4 regions of the Kluyvera sichuanensis genome follow, and region 3 is predicted to be linked to each of the others. Evidence: predicted binding sites of a transcription regulator. Region 3 holds the regulator's gene; each other region holds the start of a gene.
What was found. Region 3 encodes LexA, which represses DNA repair genes until DNA is damaged. Its sites were predicted from a motif close to TNCTGTATGTACATACAGNA; they were not measured.
Positions count from the first base shown of each region.

Region 1 (4,214 bases), 1.4 Mb from region 3:
TTTTGCTGCGTACGCCCTACCAGCACGATGCCCGGTTTGAGCGCGCATTTTCCCATCTCGATGCTGCATTAGACCGCGTTCGCGCCAGCGGCGCTGCGCCAGAACAGATGAAAGCGCTCGGTTTTTTACTCAACAACCTGCGCGCCATTGATGCGCAGTTGGCGACCATCGAGTCAGAACAACTGCAGTCTCAGACGAAAAGCGAAACGGAAACCCTGTTAGCGGACGACAGCCTGCACGGTTTTGCCGACATTCGCTCGCGCCTGAGCCGCAATATGTCGCCGGAGTCGGCGCTATTTCGTCACGCAGTGCGTATGTCGCTGGTGCTATGCGCAGGCTATGCGTTTATTCAGTTCACCGGTTTAGAGCATGGCTACTGGATCTTGCTCACCAGCCTATTTGTCTGCCAGCCCAACTATAACGCCACCCGTCATCGCCTGGCGCTGCGTATCATCGGTACGCTAGTCGGCGTGGCGCTTGGGCTGCCGATTCTATGGCTGGTACCTTCGCTTGAGGGCCAACTGGCGCTGATTGTTGTCACCGGCGTTCTGTTCTTTGCGTTTCGCAACGTTCAGTATGCCCACGCGACGATGTTTATCACGTTATTGGTACTGCTGTGCTTTAATCTGCTCGGCGAGGGCTTCGAAGTGGCGCTGCCGCGCGTGGTGGATACGTTAATTGGCTGCGGTATAGCCTGGGTCGCCGTCAGCTTTATCTGGCCTGACTGGAAGTTCCGCAACCTTCCTCGCGTGCTGGAGCGCGCGGTAGACGCCAACTGCCGCTATCTGGATGCGATTCTTGAACAATACCACCAGGGGCGCGATAACCGGCTGGCCTATCGAATCGCACGACGAGATGCCCATAATCGCGATGCCGAGTTAGCCTCCGTGGTCTCTAATATGTCGAGCGAACCGAAAGTAACCGCCGAAATGCAAGAGACGGCGTTTCGTCTGCTGTGCCTGAACCATACCCTCACCAGCTATATTTCCGCCCTGGGAGCCCATAGGGAAAAACTGGCTACGGCAGAAATACTGGCTCTTCTGGACGATGCGGTATGCTACGTCGACGATGCCCTGCACCACCAGCCTTCCGATGAAGAGCGGGTGCAGCAGGCATTAAGCGGCTTAGCCGCGCGAATCCAACATCTCGATCCTCGCCCAGACAGCAAAGAGCCATTAGTGTTGCAACAAATCGGCCTGATGATTTCGTTGTTACCTGAAATCTGCCGCCTGCAAAAGCAGGTTATGGCATAACATCAGTTGTACGGGCATTGGCTAATGCCCATTCCAGCAACTCCTGGCGCCGCTGCGCCGGGAGCGTTGCGGCATGAACCCCGACAATCGCCCCTTCCAATGAATACAGCACATTAATACTGATCTGTTTGCGAATGCGACGAAGCGCGAGCCATGCCTCTTCCGCACCTATCTGCTGTAGCATTCGAACATCCTTAATGCCCGCTTCACTCAGCAACAGCTCCATATGAAAAGAAAGATTGGGAAGATCTTTAATCCTCTGCGGCCCCTGCTGGATTTTCTCCCGCCGTGCGTCTGCCAGCGAGAACTGTCCAAGCTGTAATAACGTCGGCTGATCGGACCAAAGCATATTGTCGACGTGGAAATATTTTAACTGCTGTGAACATCCTCTTTTGCGTAATGTTAATAATGGAGGCGAATGCTTAGCCTGGTATGGCGCACTCTCCTCGCACATTCTCAGGTACAGTTCCCCTTCAGAAACCATTGCAAACACCGCATTGTTGACGGCAAGGCTGTAGCCGCCGAACAGCGCCCGTGACTTGATTTTGCCCAACAGCGAAAAGTATTTCTGGGACTGATAAATCCGTTTATACGATATTTTCTTCATGATTAATCCTTAATAATCATGGACATGGGTGTATTAAATTAATTAATGGAAGGCATAATAAGCAACATAGGCGCGTTCTTTCGGCGCGGCAAGGTGAATTTACCATCAGGGGCATTTAGAGTGCATTTTTGCGAGTTGCTTTCAGAAAATGAGGTTGATCTTTAATCTTCAGGGTAGTACTGTATATCCATACAGTAACCCACAGGGCTGGATTAACTATGTATACTTCTGGTGTTGTAAATCGTTCTTCTGCTGCGGCAACCACTACCGCTTCCCATACTTTTACCTCTGTAAAAGCGCCGTCTGCTGCTTTAATCAGCGAAGTTCTTTATCGGGAAGATCAGCCAATGATGGCGCAGCTATTACTCTTACCGTTGCTGCAGCAGCTCGGTCAGCAGTCCCGTTGGCAGCTTTGGCTAACGCCGCAACAAAAGTTAAGCCGCGAGTGGGTACAGTCATCCGGTCTGCCGCTAACGAAAGTCATGCAACTGCGCCAGATGTCCTCATACGACATGCTTGATTCTATGGTTCGGGCATCCCGGACTGGAAATTATAGTGTGGTTATCGGCTGGCTGACGGATGAATTATCAGCAGAAGAACATGCCCGATTACAACGTGCTGCGGAGGAAGGTAACGCGATGGTGCTCATTATGCGACCAGTTCAGTCTACATCTCACCCAACAGGACAATTTAATGGGCTAAAAATTCACTCAAATTTGTATCATTGAGTGAAATTAGGATTATTCCTGGGATTTTTTTTGCGGTTTTTTTATCTCCACGATTTTTCGGCTGATTTTAGACAGAATGCTTGTCTGGTGCGGTTCGCGGTATTTTATATCGATTAATTTTTCGACATATTTGTTAAATATTGCATATACAACTCTTTTTTTTTCATAAGCCTGACGGAGTTCACACTTGTAAGTTTCGAGCGACGTTGTAGACTTTACATCGCCAGGGGTGCTCAAGCTTAACCGCAGTTATCTGCTGAGTATTTTATTAAGCCACGCCCCCGGTGGAAGGATTTAACCGTGAGTCTATTTAGAACTTCATGGCAAATTTTGGATGATAACGAGGCGCAAAAAATGAAAAAGACAGCTATCGCGATTGCAGTGGCACTGGCAGGCTTCGCTTCTGTAGCGCAGGCCGCTCCGCAAGACAACACCTGGTACGCAGGTGGTAAACTGGGTTGGTCCCAGTTCCATGACACCGGCTGGTACAACAGCTCCCTGAACAACGACGGTTCTACCCACAACAGCCAGCTTGGCGCAGGCGCGTTCGGTGGCTACCAGGTTAACCCGTACGTTGGCTTCGAAATGGGCTACGACTGGTTGGGTCGTATGGAATACACTGGTACCGCGACAAGCGGCGCACTGAAAGCTCAGGGCGTACAGCTGACCGCTAAACTGGGCTACCCAGTAACCGACGACCTGGACATCTACACCCGTCTGGGCGGCATGGTATGGCGTGCTGATTCCAACAACACCACCGATGGTGTTGGTAAAAACCACGACACCGGCGTTTCCCCAGTATTCGCTGGCGGCGTTGAGTGGGCTGTTACTCGTGACATCGCTACCCGTCTGGAATACCAGTGGGTTAACAACATCGGCGACGCAAACAGCGTTGGCGTACGTCCTGACAACGGCATGCTGAGCGTAGGCGTTTCCTACCGCTTCGGCCAGCAGGATGCAGCAGCTCCAGTAATCGCTCCAGCTCCGGCTCCAGCTCCAGAAGTACAGACCAAACACTTCACTCTGAAGTCTGACGTTCTGTTCAACTTCAACAAAGCTACTCTGAAACCAGAAGGTAAGCAGGCTCTGGATCAGATGTACTCCCAGCTGAGCAACCTGGATCCTAAAGAAGGTTCCGTAGTGGTTCTGGGCTTCACCGACCGTATCGGTTCTGACGCTTACAACCAGGGTCTGTCCGAAAAACGTGCACAGTCCGTTGTTGATTACCTGGTATCTAAAGGTATCCCAGCTGACAAAATCTCCGCACGTGGCATGGGCAAATCTAACCCAGTTACTGGCAACACCTGTGACAGCGTGAAAGCGAAAGCTGCGCTGATCGACTGCCTGGCACCAGATCGTCGCGTAGAGATCGAAGTTAAAGGTAGCAAAGACGTTGTAACTCAGCCTCAGGCTTAAGTTCTCGTCTAATAAAAAACCCCGCTCTGCGGGGTTTTTTTGGTCTGAATCTAAAGCAACCGACATTATAGCAGCGGTATCGCCTACTTCTCTTTGCCCAGCATTGCTTCCAGATCCTGCTTCAGGCTGGACATCTTCGTCGCATACTTCTCTTTATTCTCGGCATCTTCAATCAGCTGAACAACCGTTTCAGATAAGGTTTTACCCCGG
Region 1 is NZ_CP162271.1:381,151-385,364, reverse strand. Features, by position in the region: gene yccS (YccS family putative transporter) at 1-1,253, shown strand, start outside; gene AB2B48_RS01785 (TfoX/Sxy family DNA transformation protein) at 1,243-1,860, opposite strand; gene sulA (SOS-induced cell division inhibitor SulA) at 2,079-2,588, shown strand; gene ompA (porin OmpA) at 2,943-4,004, shown strand; gene matP (macrodomain Ter protein MatP) at 4,088-4,214, opposite strand, start outside.
Region 1: sulA (SOS-induced cell division inhibitor SulA) is a predicted target of LexA. The motif match lies at 2,038-2,057, and genes of this name have one in related genera.

Region 2 (4,214 bases), 120 kb from region 3:
ACCCAGCGTTCTGCATCATCTCTTTCAGGGTGTCCTGATCGGGGTGCATACGAATAGATTCCGCCAGATAGCGGTAGCTTTCGGCGTCGTTTGCCACCATTTCGCCAATACGCGGCAGGATGTGGAACGAGTAGGCATCGTAAGCTTTACTCAGCGGGTCGATAACCGGCTTGGAGAACTCCAGCACCAGCAGGCGTCCGCCCGGCTTCAGTACGCGATACATCGAGCGCAGCGCTTTGTCTTTGTCGGTGACGTTACGCAGGCCAAAGGAGATGGTGATGCAGTCGAAGGTGTTATCCGGGAACGGCAGCGCTTCAGCGTTTGCCTGCACGTACTCCACGTTACCCACCACGCCGATGTTGCGCAGCTTTTCACGGCCCATTTTGAGCATCGAGTCGTTAATATCGGCCAGCACCACGCGGCCGGTTTCACCGACCATACGCGAGAATTTTGCCGTCAGGTCACCGGTGCCGCCCGCCAGATCGAGGACCGTCTGTCCACGGCGCACGCCGCTGCAATCAATGGTAAAACGCTTCCAGAGACGATGGATACCGAATGACATCAGATCATTCATCACATCGTATTTTGCGGCGACAGAATGGAAGACATGCGCCACCATGTTTTCTTTCTGTGATTTGGCGATTGTTTGAAAGCCAAAGTGCGTCGTTTCTTGTGAATCCTCAACCATCTCTATGCCTGCTTATCAAGAAAATGTTCATGGAGTGTAACAGATTGGACGCAATTGCCCTACGATTCCACCCCGTTACCAAACCCGTGCGGCGAGCGTTTTAGCGACGTTCGGCGGCTAACGGATTGTCATCATTCGTGTCTGTGTCGTCACGCAGTCGAAAATCATCGTCCTGCGCCGTCGCCTGTTCAACCAGTTCCGGATTAATCTCGCGTTTTACCTCCACCCCAAGGTGGCGGAACGCCTCGGCCTGCGTAAGCAGGTTGCCGCGCCCGGTAGTGAGCTTTTTCATCGCCTGTCGGTAGTTTTCCTGCGCTTTATCGAGGCTTTGACCGATAGCCGACATGTCATCCACGAAAAGACGCATTTTGTCATATAAGCGGCTCGCACGTTCAGCAATATGCTGCGCATTACGGCTCTGATGCTCATAGCGCCAGAGGTTGGCGATAGTCCGCAGCGCCACCAGCAGCGTGGTCGGGCTGACCAGCATAATATTGTTTTTCAGCGCTTCGCTAATCAGTTCGGGCTGCCTGTCCAGCGCCAGCAGAAAGGCGGGTTCAACGGGGATAAACATCAGGACGTAGTCCAGCGATCGTAGCCCCGGCAACTGCTGATAATCTTTACGACCTAGCATGCGGATATGGTTACGCACCGCCGCAATATGCTCCTGCAGCGCGGTTTCGCGGGTGTAGTCATCTTCAGCGTTAAAGTAACGCTCGTAGGCCACCAGCGTCATTTTGGCATCCACCACCACGTCTTTACGGTGCGGCAGGCGCACGATAACGTCCGGCTGCATACGGGAGTTCGCGTCCGTATTGATGCTGACCTGGGTTTCGTATTCATGCCCTTCACGCAGACCAGAAGCCTCTAATACGCGCGTAAGCACCACTTCCCCCCAGTTACCCTGGGTTTTGTTGTCGCCTTTTAGCGCGCGGGTCAGGTTGACCGCTTCCTGCGCCATCTGGGCGTTGAGCTGCTGGAGGTTACGAATTTCATGTGCCAGCGTGTGACGCTCGCGCGCCTCCTGCCCAAAGCTCTCCTGAACCTGACGGCGAAAACCATCAAGCTGCTCGCGAAGCGGCGTGAGCAGGCCGTGCAGGCTTTGGCGGTTTTGCTCCTCCACCCGGCGGTTGCTCTGTTCGAAGATGCGGTTGGCCAGGTTTTCAAACTGCTCGCTCAGGCGCTGCTCGCTGTTGAGCATCAGGCGGTACTTTTCGTCGCCGTGCTGACGTGTGGTCTCCAGCAGCGTGGTGACTTCCCGCAGGTCGACCTCCAGCGAGGCGTTTATTTCTCGCAGGTTACGCAGCTCGTTATTGAGCAGCTCGCACTCTTCCCGCCAGTGGGCGTTCTGGGCAACCTGCTGTTTTGCCGCACTCAGCTCACCGTACACGTCGCGTTCTTCAGCCAGCTGTTCGGCACGCTGCTGCGCCACGCGATAGCTCGCCGCCAGCCAGCCAATCACGATGCCCGCCAGCGCGACCAGCGCATAAATCACCACGGCAATATCCACAATGCCCCCTGCATAAACCGGTTATCTGCACAAAATAGAATTGTGCTGTATAAACGTCCAGTTTTAAAGCGGTTTCCTGCGAGCCTCCACGCAAAAAGAGAGAGATGAACCTGCAGAGTGCTATTTATATAATAAGTAATATTTCTCATATCATTTTCAAAAATTATTTAAACAGCAAGGAAAATATACAACGAAAGAGTAATAACAAATATATATATTACAAAAATATATTTATAATGTCATTGCCTGGCAACATAAATTACCATACCCTTAATAAGTATATTATCCCAGGCAACTACAGCAACGCCTAATAATATAAGAATAAATTTATTAGTTATTAATCCCTATGAGCAATACGACTATAGAACATAGATAGCAACCATAAACATGGAGAATATTATGGAATTTAGCACATGGATAAAAAAGAGAATTGCAGGTGAAAATATTAGCCTTGGCATTCCTAAGGAACAGCAAAACCTGAACGGCTTAATCCTTGAAGAGGCCATTGCTTTTCATATTGCATGGCGTGAACGCTGGATTACCGCCCTGCGAGAGCATCGGGAAGATGAGTTTGATGCTGCACAGGTCTCTAACGATGCGTTGTGCCAGGTTGGTGAATGGATATATAACGAAGGCAAGTCATTAGCTAAACATCCTGAATATGAACGCTTTCGTGAACTCCATGCACAGTTTCATCAATGTGCCGGTTCTATTGTATCGCTACATAAGAAAGGCCATTTTATGGAGGCGTTAGCGACTGTAAAGAATGAACTGATGCCATTGTCAGAAGAAGTGGGATTATCTCTGGGCGAGTTATTAGAAGCCTCACAACATTAAATTGCCGAATATAAAAAAGGCCTCGTATGAGGCCTTTATACTTGAGCATTCCTTTACAGCAGGCGGCGTGCCGCTTCCACCACGATTTTCACCGCGTGGCTTTCAGTCTGCTTCATCGTCTCAGCGTTCGGGATTTCCTGCTGGGTACGGTTAACGATAACGCCAGCAACCATCCCCGCACGCAGACCCTGGCTTGAGCACATGGTTAGCAGCGTCGCGGATTCCATCTCGTAGTTCATTACGCCCATTGACTGCCACTCTTCCATCGAGCCTTTGTAGTTTCTCACTACGCGGCCGGAGAAGGTGTCATAGCGTTCCTGACCCGGATAGAAGGTATCGGAAGAGGCGGTTACGCCGATGTGCGTGGTCGCACCTACGGCTTTCGCCGCTTCAACCAGCGCAGTCGTACACGCGAAGTCAGCGACTGCCGGGTATTCCATCGGCGCAAAGTGCAGGCTCGCCCCATCCAGACGGACGGAAGCGGTGGTCACCAGAACGTCACCGACGTTGATATGCGGCTGAATGGCGCCGGTGGTGCCTACGCGCAGGAAGGTGCGGATACCCAGTTGGGCCAGTTCTTCCACGGCGATAGAGGTGGATGGACCACCGATACCGGTAGAGCAAACGATCACTGACTTGCCATCAAGTTCGGCACGCCAGGAGGTAAATTCACGGTGAGATGCCAGTTTTACCGGCTTTTCCATTAGCGCGGCGATCTTTTCCACACGTTCCGGGTCACCTGGGACGATAGCGAGTGTAGCCCCTTGAAGGTCGCTTTTGGTGAGGCCGAGATGAAAAACATCAGACTTGGACATAAAGAACTCCTCTGTGGTTCAGTTTTGTCAGAAGAAGCAAAAATGTACTTTATAGAAGACCACAACATCTTTTCGTGACCACAATCACTAAGAATTAAAAATATTACATTAAATTCCACGCAATTAGTGATTCACATCACATTAACAAGTTATTGTTACTCCCTGCTGACCAAAAATACGCCGCATTCAGGCAATGTGATTTGGCTATGAGTTCATTAAAAGGGTACGGAGAATGCCATGACAACCAACAGACAACCTGGATTTGCCCCTGCGGCTTCACCTCACGCCTCAACCACCGTTCATACGCCCGAAGAGGCTATCTCAGCGGGAGAAACCTCTATTCCTTCACAGGGTGATACGCTGC
Region 2 is NZ_CP162271.1:3,957,470-3,961,683, reverse strand. Features, by position in the region: gene ubiE (bifunctional demethylmenaquinone methyltransferase/2-methoxy-6-polyprenyl-1,4-benzoquinol methylase UbiE) at 1-688, opposite strand, end outside; gene rmuC (DNA recombination protein RmuC) at 789-2,198, opposite strand; gene AB2B48_RS19035 (CZB domain-containing protein) at 2,598-3,035, shown strand; gene udp (uridine phosphorylase) at 3,089-3,850, opposite strand; gene AB2B48_RS19025 (dienelactone hydrolase family protein) at 4,088-4,214, shown strand, end outside.
Region 2: rmuC (DNA recombination protein RmuC) is a predicted target of LexA. The motif match lies at 2,242-2,261, and genes of this name have one in related genera.

Region 3 (4,214 bases):
ACGCCAATGGATAAGACCACTACGCAAGAACTGTTAGCGCAGGCTGAAAAGCTGTGTGCGCAACGCGGCGTGCGCCTGACTCCGCAACGTCTGGAAGTGCTGCGTCTGATGAGTCTCCAGGAAGGGGCGATTAGCGCCTACGACCTGCTCGACCTGCTGCGCGTTAAAGAGCCGCAGGCTAAACCGCCGACGGTTTATCGCGCGCTGGAGTTTTTGCTCGAACAAGGCTTCGTGCATAAGGTCGAATCAGCCAACAGCTACGTGCTCTGTCACCTGTTCGATCAGCCAACCCACACCTCCGCCATGTTTATCTGCGATCGCTGCGGCGTGGTGAAGGAAGAGTGTGCGGAAGGGGTGGAAGACATCATGCATGCACTGGCGGCCAAAATGGGCTTTGCCCTGCGTCACAACGTGATTGAAGCACACGGGCTGTGTTCGGCCTGCGTGGAAGTGGAAGCGTGCAGCGCGCACGAACACTGTCATCACGACCATACCATTCAGATTAAGAAGAAATCCCGCTAGCAGGCGCTAAACAGGGGGAGCGTACTTCCTTGTACGCACGGGCAGGAGGACGTTATTACCAGCGGTGGTTGTGGCGTTTGTCCCAGCTATCCACCTCTTTCTCGGCCTGATCTTTCGCGTAGCCGTAGCGTTCCTGAATTTTACCGACCAGCTGATCGCGTTTGCCTTCGATCACCGTCATATCATCATCGGTCAGTTTGCCCCATTGCTCTTTCACTTTACCTTTAACCTGTTTCCAGTTACCGCCGACTTCGTCTTTATTCATCATCGAATCCTCGATCGTCAGTGAGTGAATAGCAAAACCGATGCTTCAGGAAAGGCATCTTTTTCGCTAAGCGTGAGGTTAATTGTAGTCAGTCATTCTGAGGTCATTTCATTATTCGGAATCTTTAACCATTTTGTCAGGCAAACCAGCTGTTGTTTTTCCAGTGGCGACGCCAGATAAAGGCCAGCGATAGCCCGCGCAGTGCAAGGAATACGGCGAGCGCCAGCCACAGTCCGTGGTTGCCAAGCAGCGGCAGCGCCAGCATGGTGAGCGCAAACCCGGCGGCAGCCACCGCCATGCTGTTACGCATCTCCGCGCCGCGAGTGGCGCCGATAAACATTCCGTCCAGCAGATAGCACCACACGCCAATCACCGGCAGCACCGCCTGCCAGAGCACATAACGGTCGGCAAGCTGCTGTAGCTCAGGCAGCGACGTCAGCAGCGCCACAATATGTTCACCCAGAAGGGCGTAAATCAGCGCAAACGCCAGCGCCACGACGCCCGCCTGGCGGCATGCTGCGCGCCAGACCTCCAGCAACTTGCTGCCGTCGCGCGCGCCATAGGCCTGCCCGGAGTGGGCTTCCACCGCGTAGGCAAAACCGTCCAGCGCGTAGGCGGTGAAGGTCAGCATGGTCATCAGCACCGCGTTCACCGCCACCACTTCGCTGCCAAGGCGGGCACCGAAGACGGTCACCGCGCCGAAGCAGAGCTGGAGCAGCAGCGAGCGCAGCATGATGTCGCGATTGAGCGCCAGCAGGCGGCGAAAATCGCCCTGCCAGGCCGTTTTCAGCATCGCCCACGAGATCCCGCGCATCACCAGCACCTTGCGCGCCATCCCCAGCCCCACCAGCAGCGTGGCGTATTCGGCAATCGCCGTTGCCAGCGCCGCGCCCTGCACGTTCATGTGCAGTCCCATCACCAGCCACAGGTCGAGCACGATATTCAGCACGTTCCCCACCACCAGCAGCACGACCGGCGCACGGGCGTACTGCACGCCCAGCAGCCAGCCGAGCAGCACCAGGTTCGCCAGCGATGCGGGGGCACTGAGCCAGCGGATATCGAGGAAGCGCCGCGCCTGCTCCAGCACTTCGCCGCTGCCGCCAACGATGGAGAGCGCCAGGTTAATCAGCGGCGTTTTGAAAAGAATGATCAGCAGCCCGGCGCCCAGCGCCAGCATAAGCGGCTGCACCAGCGCGCGGGCCAGCGCCTGCGGGTTCTTCGCGCCAAACGCCTGCGCCGTGAGCCCGGTGGTACTCATGCGCAAAAACAGCAGCAGCATAAACAGGAAGCTGGTTGCCGTGGCGCCAATGGCTACGCCGCCCAGATAGACGGGGCTATCGAGATGGCCGATAACAGCGGTGTCGACCAGCCCCAGCAACGGCACGGTAATGTTGGAGAAGATCATCGGCAGCGCAAGGCGCCACAGCGCCTTATCGGCGTGAGTAAGTAGCGGCATGAGTTTTGACCAGAACGAAAAAAGGCTGCGATAGCGGAAGTATCGCAGCCATTAGAATGGGGGGAGAGTTACAGCCACTCGCCGTTGCGGATAACGCCAACGGCCAGCCCTTCGATGGAGAAGTTCTGCTGACGCAGATCGACCACGATAGGCTTAAATTCGCTGTTTTCCGGCAGCAGTTCGACGACGTTACCCTGTTTTTTCAGGCGTTTTACCGTCACCTCTTCGTCGATACGTGCGACCACAACCTGGCCGTTACGCACGTCCTGGGTTTTATGCACGGCGAGCAGGTCGCCATCCATAATACCGATGTCTTTCATCGACATACCGCTGACGCGCAGCAGGAAATCCGCGCTCGGCTTAAACAGGGACGGGTCAACCTGGTAGTGACCTTCGATGTGCTGCTGCGCCAGCAGCGGTTCGCCCGCCGCGACGCGGCCTACCAGCGGCAGGCCCTCTTCTTCTTCTACCAGCAGGCGGATACCGCGAGAAGCGCCTGAAACAATCTCAAGGACGCCTTTACGCGCCAGCGCTTTCAGATGCTCTTCAGCTGCGTTTGGGGAACGGAACCCCAAGCGCTGAGCAATTTCCGCACGCGTTGGCGGCATGCCCGTCTGGCTGATGTGATCCCGAATGAGATCAAACACCTCTTGCTGCCTGGTCGTTAACGCTTTCATTCCGCCCCCTGGGTGTATATACAGTTATGCTGTGAGTATATACAGCTACTGCCTATTTTGGAACCATAAAACTCACGAAATCAGGCAGTTTTCACGACTTTAGTGAAAATGAGACCACAGCAGCGTCGCCCAGGTGAACACCGCCACGAAAATAGACAGCAGAACCGCCGCCGACCCCATGTCTTTCGCCCGGCCGGAGAGCTCGTGATAATCTGAGCCGATACGGTCAACGACTGCTTCCAGTGCACTATTGAGAATTTCCACTATCATCACCAAAAGGACGGACCCGATGAGCAGGACACGGGTGATGGCATCGACATCCAGCCAGCAGGCGATAATAATCGCGATAACAGAGGCAACCCCTTCCTGGCGGAACGCCGCTTCATTGATCCACGCCGCGCGGAATCCTTTCCAGGAATAGCCCGCAGCTTTGATGATTCGGGTAATCCCAGTGGTATTATTGGCCATCTCAAGAACCTTTTTCGTTTTTACGTCAATGACAATGCTTGTTATGAGGCGGTAGAACAGAAATTTTACGGACTTTCTGATATTCTTGCCGCGCATTTGCATGATTAACCAGAGGCTTTACATCGTTTATGTCCGGCTGGCCACGAATTTACTACAAATTACTGAATTTACCATTAAGTGTTCTGGTAAAGAGCAAGTCTATTCCGGCACAACCTGCCCAGGAATTGGGGCTTGATACGTCGCGTCCTATTATGTACGTCCTGCCTTATAACTCTAAGGCTGACTTGCTGACGCTGCGCGCTCAGTGCCTGGCGCACGATTTACCCGACCCGCTTGAACCGCTTGAGATCGACGGTACGCTGCTGCCGCGCTACGTCTTTATCCACGGCGGCCCGCGCGTGTTCACCTACTACACGCCGAAAGAAGAGTCGATCAAACTGTTCCACGACTATCTCGACTTGCACCGCAGCAATCCTGACCTGGATGTGCAAATGGTGCCGGTATCGGTGATGTTTGGTCGCTCCCCAGGACGCGAAAAAGGCGAGGTTAACCCGCCGCTGCGTATGCTGAACGGCTTCCAGAAGTTCTTTGCTGTCTCCTGGCTTGGCCGCGACAGCTTTGTCCGCTTCTCGCCTTCCGTCTCTCTGCGCCGCATGGCTGACGAACACGGTACCGATAAAACTATCGCTCAGAAACTGGCTCGCGTCGCGCGTATGCACTTTGCTCGTCAGCGTCTGGCGGCGGTCGGCCCGCGTCTTCCTGCTCGTCATGACCTGTTCAAGAAGCTGCTGGCGTCAAAAGCAATCGCCAAAGCGGTGGAGGACGA
Region 3 is NZ_CP162271.1:4,075,427-4,079,640, reverse strand. Features, by position in the region: gene zur (zinc uptake transcriptional repressor Zur) at 7-522, shown strand; gene AB2B48_RS19565 (CsbD family protein) at 578-787, opposite strand; gene dinF (MATE family efflux transporter DinF) at 924-2,243, opposite strand; gene lexA (transcriptional repressor LexA) at 2,312-2,920, opposite strand; gene AB2B48_RS19550 (diacylglycerol kinase) at 3,020-3,388, opposite strand; gene plsB (glycerol-3-phosphate 1-O-acyltransferase PlsB) at 3,517-4,214, shown strand, end outside.

Region 4 (4,214 bases), on a different replicon from region 3:
TATTTGACTGCCATGCATGGATAACCATAAATAATGACTATATTTTGGATTGTACCATCGGTACATATATCAATACACGAACTGCCCCTGATTCAGCCATAAATAAATCGGAAGAATTATACGGTGGTTTAATTTTTGGCCATGCAGATAACCTTCAGCATATTGCTTTTAGAAACTTAAAAGGAATAACACCGAAAGAATACTTTAAAATAAAATATACTCCCGTCATTCTTGGCAAGACAGCACTAAATAAGTTAGGTCCTAGATATACTTAATCCCCACATGGGCCCTAACATTCTCACTAAGATAAAAAACTTGGGCTATGTTATGTCGCTGAGGACTTAAAGTTCTACTCAGTAAGTAAGAAAGGCCCGCTGATTAAGCAGGCCTTTCATGTCGACGTACAGACAGAACTTATTTCTTGGCATAATCGTTCAGAAAGTTACCGAAAAAAATGCAAGCCAGAAACATTAACTGAAGCATTATTATTAGTGCCAGAGGAACGTGGTCCATGATCAACAAAGGGACTATGGACAGTATTGAACCTAAAAAGAACCAGCTGCCGATTTTCTTGATATTCTCTGGCCATAAGTGTTGTGGTACCTGCTTCCGGCGGAGATAGGACACAACAACTTTTAGAATCCATTGTTTTGGGTTGAGCATGGATCACCCTCAAAAGATTTTTTTCATGTTTTCTTTGACTGTGTTTCTACCAGATGCAGGTTTCTGTTCAGAGGACTTAGCTTCCTTCGCCACTGCCGGCATATCTTTCAGCGTGCTTAAGCCCAGCATCTTATCTGTCAGTAACTGTAGTTCCTGAATGGAAACGGGCGGTTCAGGCATACTCGATAACAACTTCACAAATCTGGCATCGAGGTCGTGTATCGCGCAGCCGGCAATCACCAGTTCTCTCAACAGTGAATTACGTCTACGCGTCGACACTTCGCCTAAAATGCTCATCAGTAATCCGGCGTTTACATCGTCGTTAATCTTCAGCGAAAAACGCCGGCGTTCTGACGAGCTGGAGAGTTTATCCGGCGACCAGGGATAGGTTTCCTGATCCGAAGTTTTTAAGAGCTCTCCTTCCCCTGATAGCAGTGCCAACAAACCGGCAAAAAGTCCTACCTGCATCTGACCGGCAAACAAAGCAGTCAGCACGGAAGGAAGACGCATATCTATCCGATACATGATGGCCCCGGATATCGCCGCTGCGCGGAGAAATTCGCCGCGCAGTGGTTGTGATGTCCGTTCAATAGTCGCCTGAGCCCGCATATCTGTTGGGTCATCATGGTAAAGGTAAATAGAAAAATTGCCTGCAGGCACGATTAATCCTCTTTCTGGAAGAGAGCAATTTCGCGCGCCAGGGCCAGCTGAGGTTCAGAGATTACTTCTACGCGCTCCTTCGCCAGTGGCCATGCGCTCCGAATAGCATCTTCAATCAGTGTTGCGCCGCCACCAGTCAGCAGCACGCGGTTCACGTTGCGGAAGTTCGTCAGTTCACTGACGATCCGAACACCCAGCGATTCAATTGCTTCTTCAATTTTGTCAACGACATAGTCAATTCTTGAAGCATCATTAATGATGCTGTTAAGAAATGCACGATCTTTTCTGCTGCGAATAACCTGGTCAGCAATTAACGGGCTGGTTTCAGTATCGGCCGCGCGCAGTGCCGCTTGCGCAGCTCGAGTCACCTGGGAGACACCAATCGATGGGTTACCGTGAATAGCGCTAATGTCTTCAAATTTACCGACAATCACGCCAGCATCCAGCGTTGTTCCGCCGAGATCGATAATCAGCGTTGTTTCCCCTGCTCCAGGTTGAATCTCTGACAGGCGACTAAAAGATGCAGGTAACGACTCCGGCATAACAATGACATCGAGAACGTTAAACACCTCGCCCTTATTGAGGGAAATATCGCGCAGCAGGTTCGCTTTTTTGCGCGCGATATTCTCTTCGTTCTTCTGACAATCCTGATCATAGTACTCGCTAAGCGGTAACGTCACCGTCAGCGTCACGTCCTGCGGCTTTAGCCCACTATTCAGCAGAGCATGATGCACAGCCAGAAGATTCAAATCACCATACTGGTATTCCACGTTTGTGGTCGACACGGCATCACGGCTAACCCGGTCCCACGAATATTTCATTGAACCGATCAGGTAGTTAAACGCCCCACCGAAATCAGCCACTTTCCAGCCATGTCGGAATGAGTTTGGAGACACCGCTGTTTTCATCTCGCCGTGTTCAAACCATGCCAGTTTAACGTTAGTAGAACCATCATCACAGTAGACATTCATCATTTTGAACCCTTTGTTTTGCTCAATTTGAGCATAACAATACACCATTTACAGATTCGGTCAATTTATTTAGCTCAAATTGAGTTAAATAAAAAGCCATAAACAACACAACCATCATTCTCAGGTAACTTATTTGACTCAATTTGAGCAACTTATTGCATGATTGATTTTTGGTTTGTTGCTTATATACTGTATATGCATACAGTTATTTTAGAGGTTTAACATGTTGCGCATTATCACGCCGGTTGCAAATCCAGCACGCCAGACAAGCCCCCTGTTCATTGAACGATGCCCTGCCGGTTTTCCCAGCCCAGCGGCTGATTACACCGAGTCAGAGCTGGACCTTAATGAGTACTGTATTCGTCATCCCAGCGCGACTTACTTTGTGCGCGCCCTTGGGGACTCCATGACTGAGCTTGGTCTACACAGTGGGGATCTGATGATCGTGGATAAATCAGAGCGAGCAGAACATGGTGATATTGTCATCGCAGAAGTAGATGGCGAATTCACTGTGAAGCAGTTGCTATTAAGACCTCGTTTAGCGCTACACCCTATGAATTCGTCATATCCCACGCTGTACCCAGATCCTGACCAGCTGCAGATTTTCGGCGTCGTAACTGCCTTCATTCACAAAACCCGAGGTGCTAATTAATGTCCTCAATGTTCGCGCTGGCTGACGTAAATAGCTTCTATGCATCCTGTGAAGCCGTTTTCAGGCCAGATTTGCGGGGTAAACCTATCTGCGTCTTGTCCAACAACGACGGCTGCGTGATCGCCAGAAACGGGCCTGCGAAGAAATTGGGCATAAAAATGGGCGTACCCTGGTTCCAGCTAAAAAGCATGCAGTTAAGTGAAAAAATATACGTTTTTTCAAGCAATTATGAATTGTACGCGAGCCTCTCTAATCGAGTCATGGCGAGAATTGAGGAGATGGCAATTCGCGCCGAACAGTACTCAATCGACGAGTGTTTCCTCACCCTCCAGGGACTTGAGACCTGTATCAGCTATGAGGACTATGGGCGAAAGCTGCGGGAACACGTTCTTAACGGAACGGGACTGACCATTGGAGTGGGTGGCGGCAGTAGCAAAACTTTAGCAAAATCAGCCCAGTGGGCCTCCAAAGAGTGGCCGCAATTCGGCGGTGTATTGATGCTTGGCCCCGGTGACCGGCGGAGAACCGAAAAGTTATTATCACTGCAGCCTGTCGGTGAAGTCTGGGGAGTTGGCAGCCGTATTTCTAAAAAGCTGGCCACAATGGGGATCACTACTGCACTGCAGCTGGCGCAGGCAAATCCTGTTTTTATCCGCCGTAATTTCAATGTGGTACTCGAGAGAACTGTCCGGGAGCTGAATGGGGAGTCCTGTATCGCTCTGGAAGACGCTCCAGCCCCGAAACAGCAGATTGTATGCAGCAGGTCATTCGGAGAGCGTATAACGACGTATGAGGCGATGAGACAGGCTGTTTGCCAATATGCTGAACGAGCAGCGGAAAAATTGCGTGGCGAACGGCAGTATTGTCGCCAGGTAGCTGTTTTTATCAAAACATCTCCGTTTGCCGCCGAGCCTTACTACGGGAACGTGGCCAGCGAGAAGCTGATGGCGCCAACCAGAGACACCCGCGATATCATTACGGCCGCAGTTAAATCGCTCGATCGCATCTGGGACGATGGACATCGATATGCGCGCGCAGGTGTCATGCTCAATGATTTCACGCCGACTGGCGTTGCGCAGCTGAACTTGTTCGACGATGTGCAACCTCATGCCCGAAGTGACCAGTTGATGCAGGTACTCGATAAAATCAATAACTCCGGTACCGGAAAGGTCTGGTTCGCAGGCCGGGGAATTGCACCTGAATGGCAAATGAAACGCGAGCTTTTATCTCCAGCATACACAACTCGATGGAGTGATATACCGGTAGCC
Region 4 is NZ_CP162272.1:91,830-96,043, reverse strand. Features, by position in the region: gene AB2B48_RS24695 (hypothetical protein) at 1-275, shown strand, start outside; gene AB2B48_RS24690 (plasmid partitioning/stability family protein) at 673-1,323, opposite strand; gene parM (plasmid segregation protein ParM domain-containing protein) at 1,326-2,294, opposite strand; gene umuD (translesion error-prone DNA polymerase V autoproteolytic subunit) at 2,518-2,946, shown strand; gene umuC (translesion error-prone DNA polymerase V subunit UmuC) at 2,955-4,214, shown strand, end outside.
Region 4: umuD (translesion error-prone DNA polymerase V autoproteolytic subunit) is a predicted target of LexA. The motif match lies at 2,482-2,501, and genes of this name have one in related genera.